Regions from separate parts of the Lentzea flaviverrucosa genome, predicted to be linked through region 3. Evidence: riboswitches for the same ligand, from Rfam matches in the RefSeq annotation. Region 3 holds a riboswitch; each other region holds the start of a gene.

Region 1 (7,370 bases), on a different contig from region 3:
GAAGCGCGAAGAAGCGAGACCACGTAGGAGGAGTTGCCGGGAACCTTCGAGCTCCAACTCGAATGATCTTGTCAACGCCAACTGTGCGGTGGCCTCACAGCTTCCGCAATGGAGGTATCGACCCTTGTCTGGTAGCGACAGAGCTGCTGCTCCGTACGACTTCAACGACGACACCGACTGGTTCACGCCGGTCGGCGGCACGACCGTTGACGTCGTCGACCCCCACCCGAGCTTCCCCGCCGGTGCGCTGACCATCACGCCCGCGGACGTGCTCGAGGTGCTCGGCCCGGACGCCGACGACCTGCTCGCCTCGGCCAACGTCGACGTCGACGAGCTGATCCGTCTCATCAACGCCGAGACGACGATCATGCCGCCGCTCGTCCTCCCGTCGGAGGAAGAGGAGCGCAACGACCCGCAGGTCCTCGTCACGGCCGCCTCGACGTGGAAGCGCCGCTTCCTCAAGGGCACCGTCGCCGCGGTCCTGGTGTCGATCTCCGGTGGCGGCGTGACCGCCATGGCGATGGACAAGTCGCTGACCGTCGAGGTCGACGGCGCGATGCAGACCGTCCACTCCTACGAGGGCACGGTCGGCGAGGTCCTGGCGGAGGAGGGCATCGTCGTCGGTGAGCACGACGCCCTGTCCCCGTCGCTGAACGCCCCGATCTCCGACGGCGGCAAGATCAGCCTCGACCGCGGCCGCCTGCTCAAGATGAGCATCGACGGCCAGGCCCGCGAGGACTGGGTCCGCTCGGTCACCGTCGAGGAGGCCGCCAAGCAGCTCGGCGTGCCGCTCGAGGGCGCCTGGATGTCGATGCCCGGCTCGCACGACGTGCCGCTCGAAGGCATGAGCGTCGAGGTCAAGACCCTCAAGAACGTCAAGGTCTTCGACGGCGCGAACCCGGTCCGCGAGGTCAAGACGACCGCGCTCACCGTCGACGAGCTGCTCAAGGGCGAGAACCTCACCCTCGGCCCGGAGGACGCGGTCGCGTCCGGCATGGACGTGAAGATCGCGACCGGCGCCGAGATCTACATCTCGCGCACCGGCGTCACGGTCATCAACGTGAACGAGCCGGTGGCCCCGCCGGTCGAGAAGACCAACGACCCGAACCTGGCCAGCGGCCAGCAGACCGTCACCGACCCGGGCACGCCGGGCGAGCAGACGTCGACGTACCGCGTGACGGTGAAGAACGGCAAGGAGATCAGCCGCGAGAAGATCGGCGGCAAGATCACCAAGGAGCCGAAGCCCAAGAAGATCACCGTGGGCACCAAGCCGATCCCGGACGGCGAAGTCTGGGATCGCCTCGCCAAGTGCGAGGCAGGCGGCAACTGGGCCATCAACACCGGCAACGGCTACTACGGCGGCCTCCAGTTCTCTGCCAGCACCTGGGCCTCGAACGGCGGCACCGCCTACGCACAGCTGCCGCACCAGGCCACCCGCGAACAGCAGATCGCCACCGCCACGAAGCTGCGCGACCGCGCAGGCGGCACGTACGGCGCATGGCCGGGCTGCCGCGCGAAGCTGGGCCTGCCGTAAACACACACTTTCTCCCCGTCCCCTGACTTGGGCCGCCCTGGTTCCCCACGGGCGGCCTTCGTCGTTGGCGGGGCAGGGGCACGGCGAAATCCAGTGCGCGGGGCAAGGCAAGGCCGGTGGCGAGCGCGGCAGGTGGAGGGTGGCGGGCGCGCGGCAGGCGGGGTGCGGCAGGGAGCGAACGCGCCGCAGTTGAAGTGCGGCACCGTGGACGGGCATGCGGTGGGGGAGATCCTGCAGGCGGATGCCGCATGAAGGCTCGTGCAGAGCGGCGGCGGAGCCGAGCCACCCTGCCGCCCAACGCAAGGGCGGAGCCCGAGGCGTCCCTCCCTGCGCGCAGGGCAACGGCGAAGCCGAGCTGCCCTGCCGCCAATCGCAATGGCGAAGCCGAGGCGTGTGAACCTCTGCGCACTGGTCGAGCGGTGGTGCCCGAATCGCTATCGACGCGCAGCGGCGATGACCGGCACCGGCCCGGTATTGCCCGCCCGGCCACCCTCGCAAGGTGACCGCTCGCACGGCAGGTGACCCACCGGCCCCACCAGCAAGGTCCCAGCCCACCCCTCCACCGCCAAGCCTGCGAGAATGCCCAAGTGAGCCTGCTGGGACCTGCCGAAGTCCGCCGTCTAGCCGCAGAGCTGGACATCCGCCCAACCAAGAAGCTGGGCCAGAACTTCGTGCACGACCCGAACACCGTCCGCAAGATCGTCACCGCGGCCGGCCTGACCCAAGACGACGTAGTCCTGGAGGTAGGCCCAGGCCTGGGCTCCCTGACCCTCGCCCTGCTCCCCAGCGCCAGCCAGGTGGTCGCAGTCGAAATCGACCCGACCCTGGCCCACCGCCTCCCGCAGACGGTCAGCGAGATGGACCCGGAGAACGCCGGCAAGCTCCACGTCGTCCTCATGGACGCCATGAAAGTCACCCAAGAAGACCTGCCGGCGCAACCCACCGCGATCGTCGCGAACCTGCCGTACAACGTGGCGGTCCCGGTCGTGCTGCACCTCCTGGCCGAACTTCCCAGCCTGCAAAAGGGTCTGGTGATGGTGCAGGCGGAGGTGGCGGACCGGATGGCGGCCAAGCCCGGCAACAAGATCTACGGCGTGCCCAGCGTGAAGCTCGCCTGGTACGCCGAGGCGAAGAAGGCAGGGGCGGTCGGCAAGAACGTGTTCTGGCCTGCGCCCAACGTCGACTCCGGGCTGGTTTCCTTCCGGCGTCACGAAAAGCCGTTGTCCACTGTGGATCGGAAGAAGCTCTTCCAGATCGTCGACGCTGCGTTCGCCCAGCGTCGGAAGACGCTGCGGGCCGCGCTCAGGGGCTGGGCCGGCAACCCGGGGAACATCGACGAACTGCTCGAGAAAGCCGGCGTTGATCCCCAGGTTCGGGGAGAGCAGTTGAGCGTGATCGACTTCATCCGGATTGCCGAGGTCTAGGCCGGGGATCCATCGGCCAACAGTGTGATCTGTCGAACGAATCCGGTTTTGGCTTGCGCAACCGAACGTCCGTCCGGTTGACTGCTACTTGCCATCCGGAGCGACTGAGAGACCTGGCTCTACGACGTCGCAGCAACCACCCGCTGGATGCGGGCAGGTGCTAACGCCAGGACCGATGGAGGAGCACCATGGGTACCGTGCGAATGCTGACGCGCCGTCGAGTCATCGACCAGTGCCGTCGCTCGTCTTCTGCATGTCGTCGCCACCTCGTCTAGGGCGCCTTCTAAAAGTCCTCCTGACGCGCACTCAGCCAACGAGTGGCGCACACACCTGAGCAGAACTCTCGACCGCGCACGTCCGTCCACAACGGACTGTGTGCCGTCGCGCGCAGCCGTGGAGCAGACGTGATCACTGTCGAAAACCTCACCAAGTCCTTCCAGGGCATCAGTGCCCTCAACGGCGTGACCCTCGACGTCGAGGCCGGAACCGTGCTCGGCGTGGTCGGCCCGAGCGGCGCCGGCAAGTCGACGCTGGCTCGTTGCGTCGCGCTGCTGGAGCGTCCCGACTCGGGTGCGATCCGCGTCGACGGTACCGACATCACCAGTCTCGACGGGTCGGCCCTCAGGGCCGCTCGCCGGCAGATCGGCGTTGTGCCGCAAGGGGATTCGCTTCTCCGTCAGCGCACGGCGGCCGGCAACATCGCCCTGCCGCTGGAGTCCGCGGGCATCCCCGGGCCGCAGCGCCGCACGAGGGTCGGCGAACTGCTGGACCTCGTCGGGCTCACCGACAAGGCCGCCTCGTACCCCGACCAGCTGTCCGGCGGGCAGCGTCAGCGCATCGCCGTGGCGCGCGCCCTCGCGGCCAACCCCAGCGTTCTCCTCGCCGACGAGCCCACGTCCGCGCTGGACCCGGAGACCACCGGTTCCGTGCTGACCGTGCTCGACCGTGCGCGCGCTGAGCTGGGTGTGACCGTGCTCATCGTCACGCATGACATGGGCGTGGTCCGGAAGATCTGCGACGACGTCGCCGTGCTGGAGCAGGGCCGCGTCGTCGAGCACGGCAAGGTGCTCGACCTGGTCAACGACGTGGCGAGCCGCACGAGCAGTGCGCTGCTGCCCGCCGTCGACCTGAACCCGATCAACGAGAGCAGCTACGACCGCGTCGCGGACGTCGTGCTCGTCGGGTTCGCCGCGGTCGGCGCGTTGCTGCCCGAGGCCGCGCACCGGTTCGGCGTCGAGCTGAACATCGTCGGCGGCGGTCTGACGCGCCTGGGCGAGACCCCGGTCGCACGGTTCCGGCTCGGCCTGAACGGCGAGCGCTCGGACTCCGCCCTGGAGTGGATCGGCGAAGCCGGCGGCTCGGTGCAGAGGTCCTTGAAGGGCCCGCAGGGAGTAGCTGCGTGAGGTCTGCAACACCCTGGTCCGACGTCGTCAGCTTCCTCGTCGAGGCCACCGGCGAGACGCTGTACATGGTCGGCGTCTCGACCGTCATCGCCACCGTTCTCGGAGTTCCCGTAGGTGTCTGGCTGCAGCTCACCGCCAAGGGTGGGTTGCGGCCGAACGCCGCGGTGCACAGGATCCTCAGCTTCGTCACCGACCTGGGCCGCTCGATGCCGTTCATCGTGCTGCTCGTCGCGCTCACGTCGGTCACCCGCCTCCTCGTCGGCGGCTCCATCGGCAGTACGGCGGTCATCGTGCCGCTGGCCGTGGGAGCGATCCCGTTCGTCGGGCGGCTCGTGCAGAACATCCTGTCCGAGGTGCACGTGACCGTGGTCGAGGCCGCGATCACGACCGGCGCCTCGACGTTGAGGATCGTGCGCAGCGTGCTGATCCGCGAGTCGCTGCCCGCACTGATCAACGCCATCGGTGTCACCGTGATCGCCCTGATCGGGTACTCGGCGATGGCCGGCGTGATCGGTGGCGGCGGTCTCGGCGACCTGGCCATCCGCGAGGGCTACCAGCGCTTCAACGACCGGATCCTGTGGAGCACCGTGGCGTGGCTCGCCGTGCTCACCACCGTGATCCAGTTCGGTTTCACCCGTGCCGCCCGTGCGTCTGACCGGCGCCGGCACGCCTCCGTCTGACCCGTAGCAATTTCTCAAAAGGAACGTCATGCGTATTCGTGCTGCCCTGATCGCAGTAGCTTTGACCGGTTTGACTGCTCTGTCCGCTTGCTCGTCAGGTGGTACCAGTGCGTCCGACACGCTGAAGGTCGGCGTCTCGCCGGTCCCGCACGCCCAGATCCTCAAGTACGTGGCCGACAACCTCGCCGCGTCGAAGGGTCTGAAGATCGAGGTCGTCGAGTTCACCGACTACGTGCAGCCGAACACGGCGCTGGTCGACGGGTCGCTCGACGCCAACTACTTCCAGACCGTCCCGTACCTGGAGACCTTCACCAAGGAGAGCGGCGCGAAGGTCGAGTGGGTGCAGCCGGTCCACGTCGAGCCGCTCGGCCTGTACTCGAAGAAGGTCAAGAAGCTCGACGAACTGCCGAGCGGGGCGAAGATCGCGGTGGCCAACGACGCCACCAACGAGGCCCGTGGCCTGAAGCTGCTGGAGGCCAACGGTCTGATCAAGCTCAAGGCCGTGGACCAGCCGACCGTGCGCGACCTCGCGGAGAACCCCAAGAACCTGCAGTTCGTGCCCCTGGAGGCCGCTCAGCTGCCCAGGTCGCTGGAGGACACCGACGCGTCCGTGATCAACGGCAACTACGCCATCGACGCGGGCCTCAAGCCCGCCACCGACTCGCTCGCGCTGGAGAAGGCCGAGGGCAACCCGAACGCGAACGGCCTGGTCACCCGCACCGAGCTCAAGGACGACAAGCGCGTGAAGGAGCTGGCGGAACTGCTCGGATCGCAGCAGGTCAAGGACTACATCAAGCAGACGTTCAGCGGTTCGGTCATCCCCGTCTGACCGTGACAGTGGCCGGGGGAGGAGTCCGGGACCCCAGAACGCCCGTACTCTGACATGGTGCTCGCAGTCGTTCCTCCCCCGGTCACAGTTCGCGTCCCGGCCAAGGTCAACCTGCACCTGGCCGTAGGTGACGTGCGCCCGGACGGTTACCACGACCTGGTGACGATCTTCCAGGCGCTTTCCCTGGTCGACGAGGTCACGGTCGCGGTCGCCGACGAGCCAGGCGTCGAGGTGTACGGCGAGGGCGCCGACCAGGTGCCCACCGGAGCCTCGAACCTCGCCTGGCGCGCGGTGCAGCTGCTGGCCACGCACGTCGGCAAGGACGCGGACGACCCCAAGGTCCGCGTCGTCATCCGCAAGGCCATCCCCGTCGCGGGCGGCATGGCGGGCGGCAGCGCGGACGCGGCGGCGGCGCTGGTCGGCCTGTCGTCGTTGTGGCGCCTGGACATCAGCCGCGACGAACTGGCCGGACTGGCCGGGAAGCTCGGCGCGGACGTCCCCTTCGCCCTCTACGGCGGCACCGCCCTGGGTACGGGCCGCGGGGAACGGATCGTGCCCGTGCTGGGCCGCCACCAGTTCCACTGGGTGCTGGCGTTCGACCGCCGCGGACTGTCCACTCCGGACGTCTTCGACGAGCTGGACCGCCTGCGCGCGGACGGGGACCCGCCGCGCGTCGGCGAGGTCGAGGCGGTGCTGGAGGGTCTGTCCTCGGGTGACCCGAGGCAGCTCGCCCTGCTGCTGGGCAACGACCTGCAGGCCGCGGCGGTCTCGCTGCGCCCGAACCTGCGCCGGACGCTCCGCGCGGGTGTCGACGCGGGCGCGCTGGCAGGCATCGTGTCCGGTTCCGGCCCCACGACGGCGTTCCTGTGCGAAGACGGCGACATGGCCGTGCGGGTGGCCGCCGAACTCGCTGGTGCCGGTGTGTGCCGGACGGTGCGCGTGGCGCACGGGCCGGTGCCCGGAGCGCGTGTGATCGCGACTGAGGAGCCCAAGCCCACGCCGCCCGAGGTACACGCGTGACCGAGGGCTTTGGTCGTGCTGGGTAGCCTTCCCAGGGCAGTTTCTTACTAGTCGTGAGGTTTTGATGGCCAACCTGGTCAACCTGGAGTCCGTGTCGAAGTCGTTCGGCGTCCGGCCGCTGCTCGACGGCGTGTCGCTCGGCGTCAACGAAGGCGACCGCATCGGTGTCGTCGGCCTGAACGGCGGCGGCAAGACGACGCTGCTCGAGGTGCTGGCCGGGGTGGAGCCCGCCGACGACGGCCGCGTGTCGCGGTCGCGCGACCTGCGGATGGCCGTCGTGACGCAGCGGACCGAACTGCCGGACGGGTCGACCGTGCGCAACGCGGTGATCGACCCGCTCGGGTTCGACGCCGAGCACGAGTGGGCGGCTGACGCGCGCGTCCGGTCCATTTTGGACGGACTCGGCATCACGGCGCTGGGCCTCGACTCCGTGGTGTCGCGGATGTCCGGTGGCGAGCGGCGCCGGGTCGTGCTCGCGGC
Region 2 (7,370 bases), on a different contig from region 3:
GATCGGAGTGGTTCGGCATAGCGGGGAAGCGCGCGTTCCAGTACCTCGTGGACATGTTGAGCGGGGCGGTCCACGACGGCAGCTTCGGGCTCGGTCCCGTCGACTACGCGACGGTGGCCACCGGCCCGGACACCGCGGTCGAGGCGGTGCAGCTCGGGCTGGTCCTCTCCCGGTCACCGGACGGCGAACCGGTGGTGATCGCGCTGCAGGGTCCAGGCGAGGACTGCGACTCCCAATGTTCGCTGCAGGTGCTGGCGGGGTCGCGAGAGACAGCGACGGCCACCCGCGAGGCGGTCGAAGGACACATCGCCCGCCACAACCTGTTCCAGGGCAAGGTGATGGCGTTCGGCCTCAGCGAGCACCGGCGCAACCAGCTCCTCACCTTCCTGCCAAGACCGTCGTTGCGGCCCGAGGACGTCGTTCTGCCAGAGGGCGTGCTCGACGCCATCGAACGCCATGTCGTGCGCACGGCAGAACAAAGCGCACGGCTGAGAGCACACGGACAGCATCTGAAACGCGGACTGCTGCTTCACGGCCCGCCCGGCACCGGCAAGACGCACACGATCCGGTACCTGATGGGACGGCTGGAGTCCACGACGGTGATCGTGCTGAGCGGCGTCGCGATGTTCAAGCTCCTGAAGGTGGCGACGTCGATGGCGCGGAAGCTCGCGCCGTCAGTGGTGGTCGTCGAGGACGTCGACCTGATCGCGGAGGACCGGCGGCACACCGAGTTCGGCAACCCGGCGCTGTTCGAGCTGCTGAACGAGATGGACGGCGTCGGTTCCGAGGCGGACGTGACGTTCGTGCTCACCACGAACCGCGTGGACGTGATGGAGCAGGCCCTCGCCCAGCGGCCCGGCCGGATCGACCTCGCCACGCACGTGCCGTTACCCGACGCGGAGGCCCGCGAACGGTTGCTGCGGCTCTACGCGTCCCGCACGGATCTCGATCTTCCGGACGCCTCGGCCATCGTGGCGGCGAGCGAGGGCGTCACGGCGTCGTTCGTGAAGGAGCTCGTGCGGCGGGCGACGCTGCTCGCGTTGGACGAGCAGCCCGGCATCGAGCGCGTCCGGCTCGACGAACCGACGATCTCGGCCGCGTTGGCTGAGATGACGGACGAAAAACAGTTGCTGACGCGCACGATCCTGGGCGGCTGAACAGGCGTTTCACCAGCATGAAAACGCTGTCATTGAGTTCAGCCGTTCGGGGGTGTGCTGGCTGACTCCTCCACGCGATCGTGTGCGGCGGGCGCACCGGGAACGTGGAGGAGTCTTGACTTTGTTCTCCCGCAAACGCGCCGGTCTCGGCGTGCTGGGCGTGGCTGTGGTGATCGCGTCGCTGACACCGGCGGGCGGTCTCGCAGCGGGTAGAGAGATCTATTTGGACAGTCGGGCGTCAGCCGAGCGGCGGGTCGAGGACCTGCTGCGCAGGATGACGCTCGAGGAGAAGATCGGGCAGATGGCCCAGATCCGCGTCGGGAAGCTGCGCGGTGACTGCAACAACGTCAACGGGCCGTTGGTCGACTCCTGCCTGAAGGCGGTGCTGGCGGACGCGCACGTGGGCTCGATCCTGTCCGGCGGTGGTGACGCGCCGCTCGACAACACGCCCAGGGCGTGGGCCGAGATGAACAACGCGATCCAGCGCTATGCGTTGGAGAACAACAGGTTGAAGATCCCGATCATCTACGGCTCGGACGGCGTGCACGGGCACAACAACGTCATCTCCGCGACGATGTTCCCGCACCAGATCGGGCTCGGTGCGACGTGGGACCCCGGGCTGCAGGAGAAGATCGGGGTGTCGGCGTCGAAGGCGTTGCGCGCCACCGGTGTCTTCTGGAACTTCGCCCCGGTGTCCGACATCGCGCGGGACACGCGCTGGGGCCGTTACTACGAGACCTACAGCGAGGACCCGTTCCTGTCCGGGCAGCTGGCGGCGGCGAACGTGCGCGGGCAGCAGGCCAGGGTGGACGACACCGCGCAGCTGACCGCGACGGCGAAGCACTTCGCCGGGTACTCGGCGCCGGCGAACGGGCACGACCGCGCGGCGGCGCAGGTCCCGATCAGGCAGCTGCAGGACCTCGTGCTGCCGTCGTTCCAGGCGCAGTTCGACGCGGGCGTGAAGACCGTGATGATCAACTCCGGCTCGCTCAACGGCGTGCCGGTGCACGCGTCGAAGTACATGCTGCAGACGCAGCTGCGCGACCGCATGGGCTTCAAGGGTGTCGCGGTCTCGGACTGGCAGGACATGAAGTACCTGGTGGACCGGCACAAGGTCGCGCCCGACTACAAGACGGCGATCGCCATGAGCGTCAACGCCGGTGTGGACATGGCGATGGAGCCGTCGAACGCGGCCGAGTTCACGTCGTTGCTGCTGGCGAACGTGCGCGACGGTTCGGTGTCGCGCGGGCGGATCGACCAGGCCGTGCGGCGGGTGCTGAAGCTCAAGTTCGACCTCGGGCTGTTCGAGAAGCCCTACGTCGACCCGGCCAAGGCCGACGGCAACGTGGTGAACGCGGACCGCTCGCTGGCTCGCCAGGCGGCGGCCGAGGGCACCGTGCTGCTGAAGAACGACGGCGTGCTGCCGTTGTCCTCCGCAGCCAAGAAGATCGTCGTGACCGGTGAGACGGCGGACGACGTGCGCCGTCAGCTCGGTGGCTGGACCGTCGAGTGGCAGGGCGTGCCGGACGACTCGCCGTTGCCGCCGACCGCGACCGTGCTGACCGGTGTTCGCGAGGCCGTTCCCGGTGCGTCCGTCGTGCACGCCCCGACTCAGGCCGCGGCGGTGGCCGAGGCGGACGGCGCGGACGCGGTCGTCGTCGTGCTGGGCGAGAAGCCCGGCGCGGAGGGTCCCGCCGACACGGAGAACCCGGTGCTCACGGCCGAGCAGCAGGCGTGGGTGGACGCGGTGCAGGCGACCGGCAAGCCGGTGGTCGTGGTGCTGCTCACCGCTCGTCCGCAGGTGCTCGGTGCGGCGGCCGACGCGAACGCGCTGGTCGCGGGCTGGTTGCCGGGCAGCGAGGGCGGCCGGGCGATCGCCGACGTGCTGTTCGGCGCGGTCAACCCGGGCGGCAAGCTGCCGATCTCGTGGCCGAAGGCGCTGGGCGACCCGACGCTGACCTACGACCAGCTGCCAGGTGCGAACACCTCGGCGGGTGCGAAGTACGACCCGCTCTACGCGTTCGGGCACGGACTGTCGTACACGTCGTTCACGACCTCGGGGACCACGGTGTCCGTCGATCGTCGTGACGGCGTGGTGAAGTTCACGGTGGCGAACACCGGTGCGCGTGCGGGCACCGCGGTGGTGCCGGTCTACGTGCGCCAGCCGGCCTCACCGGTGCTGACCCCGGACGCCCGCCTGGTGGGCTTCACCCGCGTGGAACTCGCTGCGGGGCAGTCGAAGCAGGTCGAGGTGTCGTTCAAGCTCTCGCAGCTGGCCCTGACCGTCGGCGACGTGGACGGTGACGGGCGCCGTGAGGTCGCCCGAGGTGGCTACGAGGCGGTGGTCGGTGCCGAGAAGGCCACCTTCACGGTGCGCTGAGCTGGCCTGATATCCTTCGTCGTCGTGAACGCGCGGCTCTCCGCCGTGGAGGAGACCTGGCCCTTGTGGCCGGTGCCGACATAGCGCGTCACGAACTCCGGTTTCGACAAGAAGGGTGATGTCGCATGGCGAACATCAAGTCCCAGCTCAAGCGGATCAAGACCAACGAGAAGGCTCGCCTTCGCAACAAGTCGGTCAAGTCGTCCCTGAAGACGGCCATCCGCAAGTTCCGCGAGGCTGCCGAGGCCGGTGACAAGGCGAAGGCCCTGGAGCTGCTGCAGGACGCGTCCCGCAAGCTCGACAAGGCCGCCACCAAGGGCGTCATCCACGCCAACCAGGCCGCCAACAAGAAGTCGGCGATGGCCCTGCGCGCGAACTCCCTCGAGGGCTGATCTCGCTCGTAGCGCTTCCAGCTTCTGCAAAGGGCTCCACCTCCTCCGGGAAGTGGAGCCCTTTCGCATGGGGCCTCGGGCACGGTAGGCGTAGGTCCATGGAATCGCTTCCGCGGATCGACTTCTTCGAGCTGCACGACCTCGACGGCACCCCGCCCGTGCTGCGGACCCTGCACACCGAGTCGATCATGACGATCTACCGGCTGACGGACGCCGCGCGCGAGTACTCGCGGCCGCTGGCTCTGGCGTTGCGGTCGGGCGCGGACCACCGGATCGTCGACCTCTGCGCCGGTTCGGGCGGACCGGTGCCGCTGATCCAGCGGCGGCTGCACGCGCAGGGCGTCCACACGCAGGTCACGCTGACGGACCTGGTGCCGAACGTGCCCGCGTTCGAGCGCGTCGCCGCGCGGAACCGACGTCGGCTGCCCGACCCGTGCTGCTCGGTGGACCACGTGCCCACGTCCGTCGACGCCACCGATTGCCGTCTCGAAGGGACGCGGACGATCTACGGCGCCTTCCACCACTTCCCGCCCGCGCTGGCCGCGCGCATGCTGCAGAACGCCGTCGACACCCGGCAGCCGATGGTCGTCGTGGACACCAAGCGGTCGTGGCTCTACGTGCTGGTGTTCCCGTTCTTCCTCACGCTGGCCGTGCTGCTCGCGGCGCCGTTCCAGCGCAACCCCCTGCCGCGGTACCTGCTGCGGCTGGCGCTGACCTACCTCGTGCCGGTGCTGCCGTTCATGATGTTCTTCGACAGCGTCGTGTCGTTCCTGCGCATGTACGGGCGCGCGGAACTGCGGCGGATCGTCGACGGCCTGGACGGCACCGAGTCGTTCGAGTGGACGATCGGCGTCGAACCCGGCTTCACGGGTGCCCAGTACCTGATCGGGATCCCGCGCCAGTCGTGATCTGGCGAGATCAGCGGCGGCTGTGCGCGGCCACGATCCGGAGCACGGCACGCTCCAGCGCGTAGTCGGCGTCGGCCGCCACACCCTTCACGTCGGCGTTGAGCCCGGCGACCACCTGCATCGCGTCGGCGAGACCCGACTGGTCCCAGCCTCGGGACTGTGCCTGCGCCTTCTTGATCTTCCACGGCGGCATGCCGAGCGGCCCGGCCAGGCTGAACGGGTCGGCGCGGCCCACCGCGGACACGCGCGCGACCGTGCGCACCGCGTCCGCCAGCGCGTCCGCGACCAGCACGTGCGGCACGCCGAGCTGCATGGCCCAGCGCAACGCCTCCATGGCGCCCGCCCGGTCACCCACGACGGCCTTCTCCGCGACGGCGAACCCCGTCACCTCGGCCTTGCCCTGGTGGTAGCGGCGGATCTCCTCGACCGTCACCTTGCCGTCGGTGTCGGAGACGAGCTGCGACGAGGCCGCGGCGAGCTCACGCAGGTTCGTGCCGACGGCGTCGATGAGCGTGGCGACGGCCTCGGAGTCGATCTTGCCGCCCGCGCGCCGCACCTCGTTGCGCACGAACGCCTCGCGATCACCCTGCTTGGTGACCTTGGCGCACTCCGTGACCGCGGCGCCGGCCTTCTTCAGCTGCCCGGGCAGGTCCTTGGCCGCCTTGCTGCGACCACCGCCCGTGTGCAGCACGACGAGCGTGACACCGTCCGCGGGCGCCTTGACGTAGGAGAGCACCATGTCGGCGACCTCCTTGCTGATGTCCTGCCCGTTCTGCAGGACGATCACGCGACCCTCCGCGAACAGCGACGGACTCACCAGTTCGGCCAGCTCGGGAGGCGTGAGATCAGTCACCTGGACGCGGGTCAGGTCGGCGGTCGGATCGACCTCCCGTGCCGCCTCGAGAGCCGCCCGAACAGCACGTTCGACCAGCAACTCCTCCTCGCCGACGACGAGGTGCAGTGACTCCGGTGCGCTCACGCTCCGCATCTTCCCACGTCCCGGATCGTGGACGTCTGTGGATGCGCAACGGCCTGTTGCCGTAAGTTGACGGCCACAACTGAACACCGCTCATCCAGAGGGGCAGAGGGAACGGCCCGAAGAAGCCCCGGCAACCGGCGTCAGCGCTATGTGCACACCTGTGCGCACAGCTCCGCGCAGACGATCACGGTGCCAATTCCGACCCGTTCGATTTCGCGGGAAAGATGAGGAGATACCTCGCGATGACTGCTGTCACTGTGCCCACGAGCACGAAGTTCGACCTCGGCCCTGCCCGGGCACTGCTGTGCCGGGAGTGTGGGAACGAAACCCCTCTCGCTCCTGAGTACGCCTGTCTCGAGTGTTTCGGGCCGCTGGAAGTGGCCTACGACTTCGGGAAGATCCGGCGCGAGGACATCGAGGCCGGCCCCAGGTCCATCTGGCGCTACCGCGGCCTCCTCCCCGTTCCGTCCACTGTGGAACAGCACCCGAACACCGATCCCGGCGGCACCCGCCTGGTCGAGGCGCACAACCTCGCCAAGGCCCTGGGCGTCCGCAAGATCTGGGTGAAGGACGACACCGGCAACCCCACGCACTCGTTCAAGGACCGCGTCGTCGGCGTCGCACTCGCCGCCGCCCGCGAACTCGGCTTCAAGGTGCTGGCCTGCCCGTCCACCGGCAACCTGGCGAACGCCGTCGCCGCGGCCGCCGCCCGTGCGGGCTGGAAGTCCGTCGTCCTCGTCCCCTCCAACCTCGAGCGCGCCAAGATCCTCATGAGTGCGGTCTACGACGGCGCCCTGATCGCAGTCGACGGCAACTACGACGACGTGAACCGCCTCGCCCAGGAGCTCGCCGCGGAGAACGAGGACTGGGCGTTCGTGAACGTCAACGTCCGCCCGTACTACGCGGAAGGCTCGAAGACGCTCGGCTACGAGGTCGCCGAGCAGCTCGGCTGGCGCCTGCCCGACCAGATCGTCGTGCCGATCGCGTCCGGCTCGCAGCTCACCAAGGTCGACAAGGCGTTCCGCGAACTCGGCCAGCTCGACCTCGTCGAGGCCACGCCGTACAAGGTGTTCGGCGCGCAGGCCACGGGATGCTCCCCGATCTCCGCCGCGTTCAAGGCGGGCCACGACGTCATCCGCCCGGTCCGCCCGGACACGATCGCCCGCTCGCTGGCGATCGGCGCCCCGGCCGACGGCCCGTACGTCCTCGACGCGGTGCGCCGCACCAACGGCGCCATCGACGACGTCACCGACGAAGAGGTCGTCGAGGGCATCAAGCTGCTCGCCCGCACCGAGGGCATCTTCGCCGAGACCGCCGGCGGCGTGACCGTCGCGACGGCGAAGAAGCTGTTCGAGTCGGGCCAGCTCGACCCCGACGCCGAGACCGTGCTGCTGATCACCGGCGACGGCCTCAAGACCCTCGACGCGCTCGGCGACACGATCGGCCCGCGCGCGACGGTCCCGCCGTCGGCCGAGGCCGTCATCAACGCACTGGGTTAACCACCTCCCTCCGGCTCGGGGACGCACTCGCGTCCCCGAGCCGTTTCACGTCTGA
Region 3 (7,370 bases):
TGATCCGGGCGGGATCGCGGGCGATCGCCGTGACGGTGTGGCCGCGCTCCAGCGCCTGGCGGGTGAGGGCGAGACCGGTCCGGCCCGAGGCCGCGAGAATTGTCAGGTGCATGCCGAGAACGCTATTGAGCACGCCGGTTAACATCAAGTGCAACTTCGTGAACCGGCGATTTACCCAGACACAATCAGCCTTCTTCGCGCAGCTTCTCCAGCGACACGAACAGGTCCTCCGGGTACTCCGACGTGTACGAGACCCACTGGCCGTCCGCCGGGTGGTGGAACCCGAGCTGCCGCGCGTGCAGCCACTGCCGCGTCACCCCGAGGCGCTTGGCCAGCGTCGGGTCGGCCCCGTACGTCAGGTCGCCCACGCACGGGTGGTGCAGCGCCGAGAAGTGAACACGGATCTGGTGCGTGCGCCCGGTCTCCAGGTGGACCTCGACGAAGGACGCCGCGCGGAACGCCTCGATGACCTCGTAGTGCGTGATGGACGGCTTGCCGTCCTGCATCACGGCGAACTTGTAGTCGTGCTTGGGGTGCCGGTCGATCGGGGCGTCGATGGTGCCCTTGATCGGGTCCGGGTGGCCCTGCACGATCGCGTGGTAGACCTTGTCGACGGTCCGCTCTTTGAAGGCGTGCTTCAGAGCCGAGTACGCGGACTCGGACTTCGCGACCACCATCACGCCGGTCGTGCCGACGTCGAGCCGGTGCACGACGCCCTGGCGCTCGGCGGCTCCGGACGTGGCGACGCGGTGGCCGCCCGCGAGGAGCCCACCGACGACGGTCGGCCCGGTCCAGCCCGGCGACGGGTGCACGGCGACACCGACGGGCTTGTCGACGACGATGATGTCGTCGTCCTCGTGGATGATCTTCAGACCTTCGACGGGGATCGCCTGGACGGTGATCGGCTGCGGCGGCGCCGGCAGCGTGATCTCCAGCATCGACCCGGCCGTGAGCCGGTCGGACTTGCCGACGACCCGGCCGTCGACCAGCACGTCGTCGGCGTCGGCGATGGACGCGACGACGGTGCGGGACAAGCCGAGCAGCTTCGCGAGACCGGCGTCGACGCGCATGCCGTCCAGACCGTCGGGAATGGGCAGCGTTCGGTATCCGCTCACGCGGGGGCCTCGACCTTCTTCTTCTTGCAGAACCTGCTGAAACTACCAGGAGCAGCTACTTCGACTCCTGCAGACCGTCCGGCTCCACGAGGGGCTCGGCCCGCTTGTGGACGGTGCCGTCGTAGTCGTGCTGCAGCAGCGCCAGGATGATGATCGTCACGCCGCCGCCGACGATCGCCATGTCCGCGACGTTGAACACCGGCCACACCTGGCCGTACGGGTCGAACAGCGACAGGAAGTCGACCACGTGGCCGCGCATCGGGCCCGGCTCGCGGAAGAGGCGGTCGGCGAGGTTGCCGACGGCACCGCCCAGCACCAGGCCGAGACCGACGGCCCAGCCCTGGGAGCGGAGGTTGCGCGAGATCCAGACGATGAACCCGGCGACGCCGAACGCGATCAGCGCGAGGATCCACGTCATGCTCTCCGCCAGCCCGAACGCGGCGCCGGGGTTGCGGACGAACGTCAGGTAGAGCACGCCGCCGAACAGCTTGATCGGGTCGGCACCCTCGAGGAACGCGACGGACACGACCTTGGTGAGCACGTCGAGGGCCAGCACGCCGGCTGCCAGGACCGCGAGGATCTTCGTCCTCGGTTCCGGCAGCGAGCCGGAGATCGAACCGGCGATGGAGAACTCGTCGTCGTCCTCCGCCTTCGCGGGGGACTCCGCAGGAGACTTCGGGGTCTCTTTTTCGGCGACCGGCGTCAGCACGGGCGTCGCGACCGTCTCAGGATCGCTGACCTGCTCTTTCGCCGACCCGTCAGCGACCTCCCCGGAGGCTTTCTCCTCGGCCTTGGACTCGTCACTCACCACGTCATTGTCCACTACAGGGACTACGCGAGGAACGGCGGCAGGGTTCGGTTGTCGTCCTGCGGCACCCAGCGGCCGTCGCGCTGCTCGTAGGTCCACTTCGGACCTTCGGTGACCAGGGTGCGCAGCGCCGCGATCAGACGGTCGACGTGCTCGGCCGTCGTGCCGAGACCGATCGACGCGCGCACGGCACGTTCCTCGTGCGATCCGGCCTGCTTGACCAGGCGCCCCACGATCACGTGCGCGCAGAACGCTCCGTCGCGCACGCCGATGCCGTACTCGGCGGACAGCGCCGCCGCGAGGAAGCCCGCGTCGAAGCCGGAGATCGTGAAGCTCACGACGCCGACCTTGTCCGCGTCGGCCAGGATCGCGAGCTCGCGGAAGCCGGGGATGGCGCGCAGGCCGTTCTGCAGGCGCGTCAGCAGTTCCTGCTCGTGCGCGACGGTCTGCTCCCAGTGCCGCGACAGGATCTCGCAGGCCGCGGCCAGCGCGTGCACGCCGACGACGTTCGGGCTGCCGGCCTCGTGCCGCTCGGGCACCGCGGACCAGGCCACGCCGAGGCGGTCGCCGTGGTCGGTCACCTTGGACGTCGCGCCGCCGCCCACGAGGTACGGCTGGGCCTGCTGCAGCCAGTCCGCGCGGCCGACCAGCACGCCGGCGCCGAAGGGCGCGTAGATCTTGTGGCCGGAGAACGCGATGTAGTCGACGCCCAGCTCACGCACGTTGATCGGGCGGTGCGGGGCGAGCTGCGCGGCGTCGAGCGCGATGCGCGCGCCGTGGCGGCGGGCGACCTTCGCGAGCTCGGCGACCGGCCACAGCTCCCCCGTGACGTTGGACGCCCCGGTGACGATCACGAGCCGAGGGCCGACCGGGGCGGCGGCCAGAGCCCGGTCCAGTGCGACTACCGCAGCACCAGACGAAGACGGAGCGGGAACGCGCTGAACGTTGGGACCGCGCCACGGCAGCAGCGCCGCGTGGTGCTCGCTGTCGAACAGCACGACGGCGGTGTTCTTGGGAACGCTGCGCGCCAACAGGTTCAGCGAGTCCGTGGTGTTGCGGGTGAAGACGACGGCGTCGGAGGAATGCGCCCCGACGAACCTGCGGATGCGGTCGCGGGCCTGCTCGTAGACGCGCGTCGAGACCTGCGAGGCGAACCCGGCGCCGCGGTGCACGCTGGCGTACCAGGGCAGCAGCTCGTCGACGGCGTCGCGGACCTCCTGCAGACAGGGGGCCGACGCCGCGTGGTCGAGGTTGGCGTAGGTGACGCGCTCTCCGGTGACCAGGGGAACGCGCAGGTCGGAGCCGACGACAGCCGGAACGGAAGTGGTGGTTCCAGGGGTGATCGCGAGCGTCATCGAGCTGCCTCCGAGGCCAGGGGCCCCGCCCAGCGAAGGCCCGCGCTTGACCGGCGCCCCACGCGCCGGACCAGGTCCTCACCAAGGGCACCCCACCGCGGTTGGAGGGTTGCCGGCCAGCAAGCTTGGGCTTGACGCTGGCTCTCATGACCTGCCGACGACGTTAGCGGAGGGTGATCCTCCCGTCGACACCCGATTCACATCGTGAGAAGCCTCGGAGACCGACTAATCGCCGGTCTCCCCCTTCCACCGTGCGTAGCGACCGGCGCGGTCGACGGCACGTACGCGCCGCTCAGCGGCATCGCGCGCTTCCTCGGTGGTGACGATGAGCAACTGGTCGTCCGTCTGCAGCCTCGTCGTCGGCTGTGGCGTGAAACTCTTCCCCGAGCGCACCACGAGGCTGACCGTGGCTCCGGTCGGTAGCCGCAGTTCGGTCATGTAGACGCCGTGCAGCTTCGACCCGCGCTGGATGTGCACCTGCAGCAGTTCGGCGCCCAGCTCGTCGAGCGGCGAGGAGTCGACCTGGACCTCCTGCGCCTCCCCCGTCTTCACCAGCCCGAGACGCCGGGCGAGGAACGGCAGCGTCGTGCCCTGCACCACCGTCAGCACGATGACCAGCACGAACACCACGTCGACCAGTGCGCGCGCGCCCTCGACCCCCTGGATCAACGGGATCAGCGCGAACACGATCGGCACCGCGCCGCGCAGCCCTGACCAGGACAGGAAGACCTGTTCCCGCCACGGCACCTTGAACGGCAGCGAGGCGAGGAACACCGACAGCGGCCGGCCCACGAACGTCAGCACCACGCCGGCGACCAGCGCGGGGAACAGCACGTCGAGCAGGCGCGACGGCGAGGCGTAGAGACCGAGCAGCACGAAGAGGCCGATCTGGGCGAGCCAGCCGAGGCCTTCGGCGAACGAGAGGGTGTCGGCGCGGTGCGGCAGGCGGGCGTTGCCGAGGACCAGCGCGGCGACGTACGTGGCGAGGAATCCGGAGGCGTGCGCGACATCGCCGGCCGTGTAGGCCATCACGCAGACCGCCACCGTGGCGAGCGGGTACAGGCCGGTGGAGGGCAGCGCCGCGCGTCTGAGCCCGGCCCCGCCGAGATAGCCGAGGGCCACGCCGATGACCGCTCCCGCGCCCAGTTCGTAGATCACCAGCAGCGGCGCGGTCCAGGAGATCTGGTCCGAGGAGGCCAGCAGCACCACGGCGATGTAGACCGGCGCGTCGTTGAGACCGGACTCCAGTTCGAGCGCGCCGGTGAGCCGGGCGCCGACGCCCAGCGAGCGCAGGACGCTGAAGACGGCGGCCGCGTCGGTGGACGACAGCACCGCGCCCCACAGCAGCGCCATCCGCCAGTCGAGGCCCAGCAGGAAGTGCAACGCCGTTCCGGTCACCGCCACGCTCACCGCGACGGCCACTGTGGACAGTGCGATGCCCAGCGACAGCGAGGACTTCACCGCGCTCCAGCGGGTGGTGATGCCGCCCTCGGTCAGGATCAGCACCAGCGCCGCGATGCCGAGTGACTGGGTGAGGTCGGCGTCGTCGAACTTGATGCCGACGACGGACTCGCCGAGGAGCACGCCGATGCCGAGGTAGAGCAGGAGTGAGGGCAGCCCGAGCCGAGTCGACACCCGCACCGCGATCACGGAGATCAGCAGTACGGCCGCGCCGATGCCCAGAACGACCGTGACGTCACCCACCTGGACCATTCTGGTTGATCACCACCGATTCCGACGAATCCGACGATCGCCTCTACCGGGCTCATGCACGGAGGAGCATGTTGATCAGTGGCTCAATCCCCAACCCCTGCACGGAGTTGAACCATGAGGATCCTGATCGCGCTGGCGGCCGCCTTGATGGTGACCGGAGCGACCACCGCGCAAGCGGCGGCCCCCGCGGCTCTCGCCGCACCGAACATCAACGTCGCGAACGTCCAAGCACACCTGAACCAGTTCCAGTCGATCGCCAACGCCAACGGCGGCAACCGCGCACACGGACGACCGGGGTACCTGGCCTCGATCAACTGGGTGAAGAGCAAGCTCGACGCGGCCGGTTTCACGACGCGCGTCCAGTCGTTCACCTACGGCGGCGCCACCGGCTACAACCTGATCGCGGACTACCCCGGCGGCGACCTGAACAACGTCGTCATGCTGGGCGGCCACCTCGATAGCGTCACGGCGGGCCCCGGCATCAACGACAACGGCACGGGTTCCGCGTCGATCCTGGAGGTCGCCCTCCAGATGAAGGCGACGAACTTCCAGCCCACCAAGCACGTGCGGTTCGGCTGGTGGGGCGCGGAGGAACTCGGGCTGCGCGGCTCGACGGCCTACGTGAGGTCCCTGTCCGCCACCGAGAAGTCGAGGATCAAGGCGTACCTGAACTTCGACATGACCGGTTCGCCGAACCCGGGCTACTTCGTCTACGACGGCGCCGACAACCAGCCCCCCGGTTCGGTGGCGTTGCAGCAGCGGCTGCAGGCGGGCTTCACCTCGATCGGCGTCCAGACCGAGCTGACCAAGGTCGGCGGCCGCTCCGACCACGCGGCGTTCGCCGATGCGGACATCGCGACCGGCGGCACCTTCACCGGCGCCGAGCAGACCAAGACCACGGCACAGGCGCGGAAGTGGGGCGGCACGGCCGGCCAGGCCTACGACCGCTGCTACCACCGCTCCTGCGACACCACGGCCAACGTCAACGTGACGGCTCTCGACCGCAACGCGGACGTGATCGCCTACGCGTTGTGGGCGACCGCGGCCTGATCTGATCTCTGCGTGAGCACCTGCACGGCCTCGTCGAGCACCGGTTCGACGAGGCCGGGCAGGGTCGTCCACATCTGCGCCTGGCCCAGGTAGAGGCTGAACGCGATCAACGCGCGCTTCCTCGCCTGGGCCTCGCCGAACCCGAGCTGCCCGAACAACTCGGTCAGGTAGCCGATCCGCTTCTCGGTGACGCGCTGGAGGACCGGCGCGATCACCTCGTTGCCCGCGCCCGCCTGCAACGCCATCTCCACCGAACCCTTGCGGGTCTGGTCGAGCACCACGGTGAACAGCGTCCTGAGCTTCTCGCGCGGCGTCCTCCCGGACTCGACCAGTTCGATGACCTTCTCGGTGTGCTCCCGCTCCCACCGCTCGACGGTCGCCTTCAGCAGCGCCTCGCGGTTCGGGAAGTGGTGGTAGACGCTGCCCTTCGTGGCTCCGGCCCGCGCCGCCAGCGGCTCGATCGCGACGGCCTGCAGCCCGCCTTCGGCCAGCGCTCTCAGCGCTATCTCAGTCCAGTCGTCCTGGTTCCTCCGCGCCACGCTTCCATACGCTAGCGTACGTTCCAGGAACATACGCAAGCGTATGGAGGGGGATTCACATGATCAAGAACGTGCACACCCGCGACCTCGGCGTGCCCGCCGGCCCGTTCGTCGAGCGCATCCAGGAGCTCTGGCCTCCCACGTGGGGCAAGCAGGAGTTCGACCGGCCGCTGGGAGTCGGCGCCGACGGCGGGCACGGCCCGATCCGCTACCGCTGCACGGAGTTCGTGCCCGGTGAGTCGATCACCTTCGAGTTCACCGGCATGTCGGGCAGCCACACGCTCTCGGCGTCCGGCACGGTGCTGCGGCACGAGCTGATCGGCCGGTTCGGCCTCGTCGACCGGCTGCGCTGGGCACTGGCGATCAGGTGGCTGCACGACGCGTGCCTCGAGGACCTGTTCGACGTCTGCGAACGAGCAGCGGGCCGGGAACCGAAGTCCCCGGCCCGCTGGTCGTGGTACGTGCGCCAGGTGCGGCGCCTGTTCACCCCGAAGCGTCAGCCACAGCGCGCGTGACGCGGCCTGGACTTGAAGTTCTCGTCCGACTCGGTGCCGTACACGTCACCGTTCTCCGCCATCAGGACTCCCTGCAGGCCGGGTGGGGTGTCGAGCTGCCCAGGCCCGCGCCAGACCGCGTTGCGGGAGTTGGACACCTGGCCGAGGACGTGACCGGAAGCGTCCACGTCCAGCGGGTTGTAGATCTCGGGGAACGTACGCACGACCTTGCCGTCCATCCCCCACTCGACGACCGTGCTGGGCTGCTGCCAGTCCTGTGGCACCGACTTGCCGAA

What was found. Region 3 has a riboswitch for S-adenosylmethionine ahead of DFR72_RS21345 (aminotransferase class V-fold PLP-dependent enzyme). Riboswitches for the same ligand answer to the same signal wherever they lie in the genome.
Region 1: another riboswitch for S-adenosylmethionine. It lies ahead of DFR72_RS15380 (methionine ABC transporter ATP-binding protein); the one in region 3 lies ahead of DFR72_RS21345 (aminotransferase class V-fold PLP-dependent enzyme).
Region 2: another riboswitch for S-adenosylmethionine. It lies ahead of thrC (threonine synthase); the one in region 3 lies ahead of DFR72_RS21345 (aminotransferase class V-fold PLP-dependent enzyme).

The regions. Positions count from the first base shown of each region.
Region 1 is NZ_QQAU01000004.1:362,246-369,615, reverse strand. It holds gene DFR72_RS47505 (resuscitation-promoting factor) at 125-1,534, shown strand; gene rsmA (16S rRNA (adenine(1518)-N(6)/adenine(1519)-N(6))-dimethyltransferase RsmA) at 2,128-2,958, shown strand; SAM riboswitch class I at 3,047-3,140, shown strand; gene DFR72_RS15380 (methionine ABC transporter ATP-binding protein) at 3,363-4,361, shown strand; gene DFR72_RS15375 (methionine ABC transporter permease) at 4,358-5,041, shown strand; gene DFR72_RS15370 (MetQ/NlpA family ABC transporter substrate-binding protein) at 5,112-5,870, shown strand; gene DFR72_RS15365 (4-(cytidine 5'-diphospho)-2-C-methyl-D-erythritol kinase) at 5,928-6,890, shown strand; gene DFR72_RS15360 (ABC-F family ATP-binding cassette domain-containing protein) at 6,955-7,370, shown strand, end outside.
Region 2 is NZ_QQAU01000016.1:3,703-11,072, forward strand. It holds gene DFR72_RS36665 (AAA family ATPase) at 1-1,157, shown strand, start outside; gene DFR72_RS36670 (glycoside hydrolase family 3 N-terminal domain-containing protein) at 1,273-3,537, shown strand; gene rpsT (30S ribosomal protein S20) at 3,663-3,929, shown strand; gene DFR72_RS36680 (class I SAM-dependent methyltransferase) at 4,028-4,837, shown strand; gene holA (DNA polymerase III subunit delta) at 4,848-5,825, opposite strand; SAM riboswitch class I at 5,904-6,047, shown strand; gene thrC (threonine synthase) at 6,059-7,315, shown strand.
Region 3 is NZ_QQAU01000006.1:333,233-340,602, forward strand. It holds gene DFR72_RS21330 (NAD(P)-dependent oxidoreductase) at 1-112, opposite strand, end outside; gene DFR72_RS21335 (RluA family pseudouridine synthase) at 186-1,070, opposite strand; gene lspA (signal peptidase II) at 1,171-1,923, opposite strand; gene DFR72_RS21345 (aminotransferase class V-fold PLP-dependent enzyme) at 1,947-3,278, opposite strand; SAM riboswitch class IV at 3,316-3,430, opposite strand; gene DFR72_RS21350 (potassium/proton antiporter) at 3,504-4,982, opposite strand; gene DFR72_RS21355 (M28 family metallopeptidase) at 5,106-6,041, shown strand; gene DFR72_RS21360 (TetR/AcrR family transcriptional regulator) at 6,014-6,580, opposite strand; gene DFR72_RS21365 (hypothetical protein) at 6,640-7,095, shown strand; gene DFR72_RS21370 (hypothetical protein) at 7,077-7,370, opposite strand, start outside.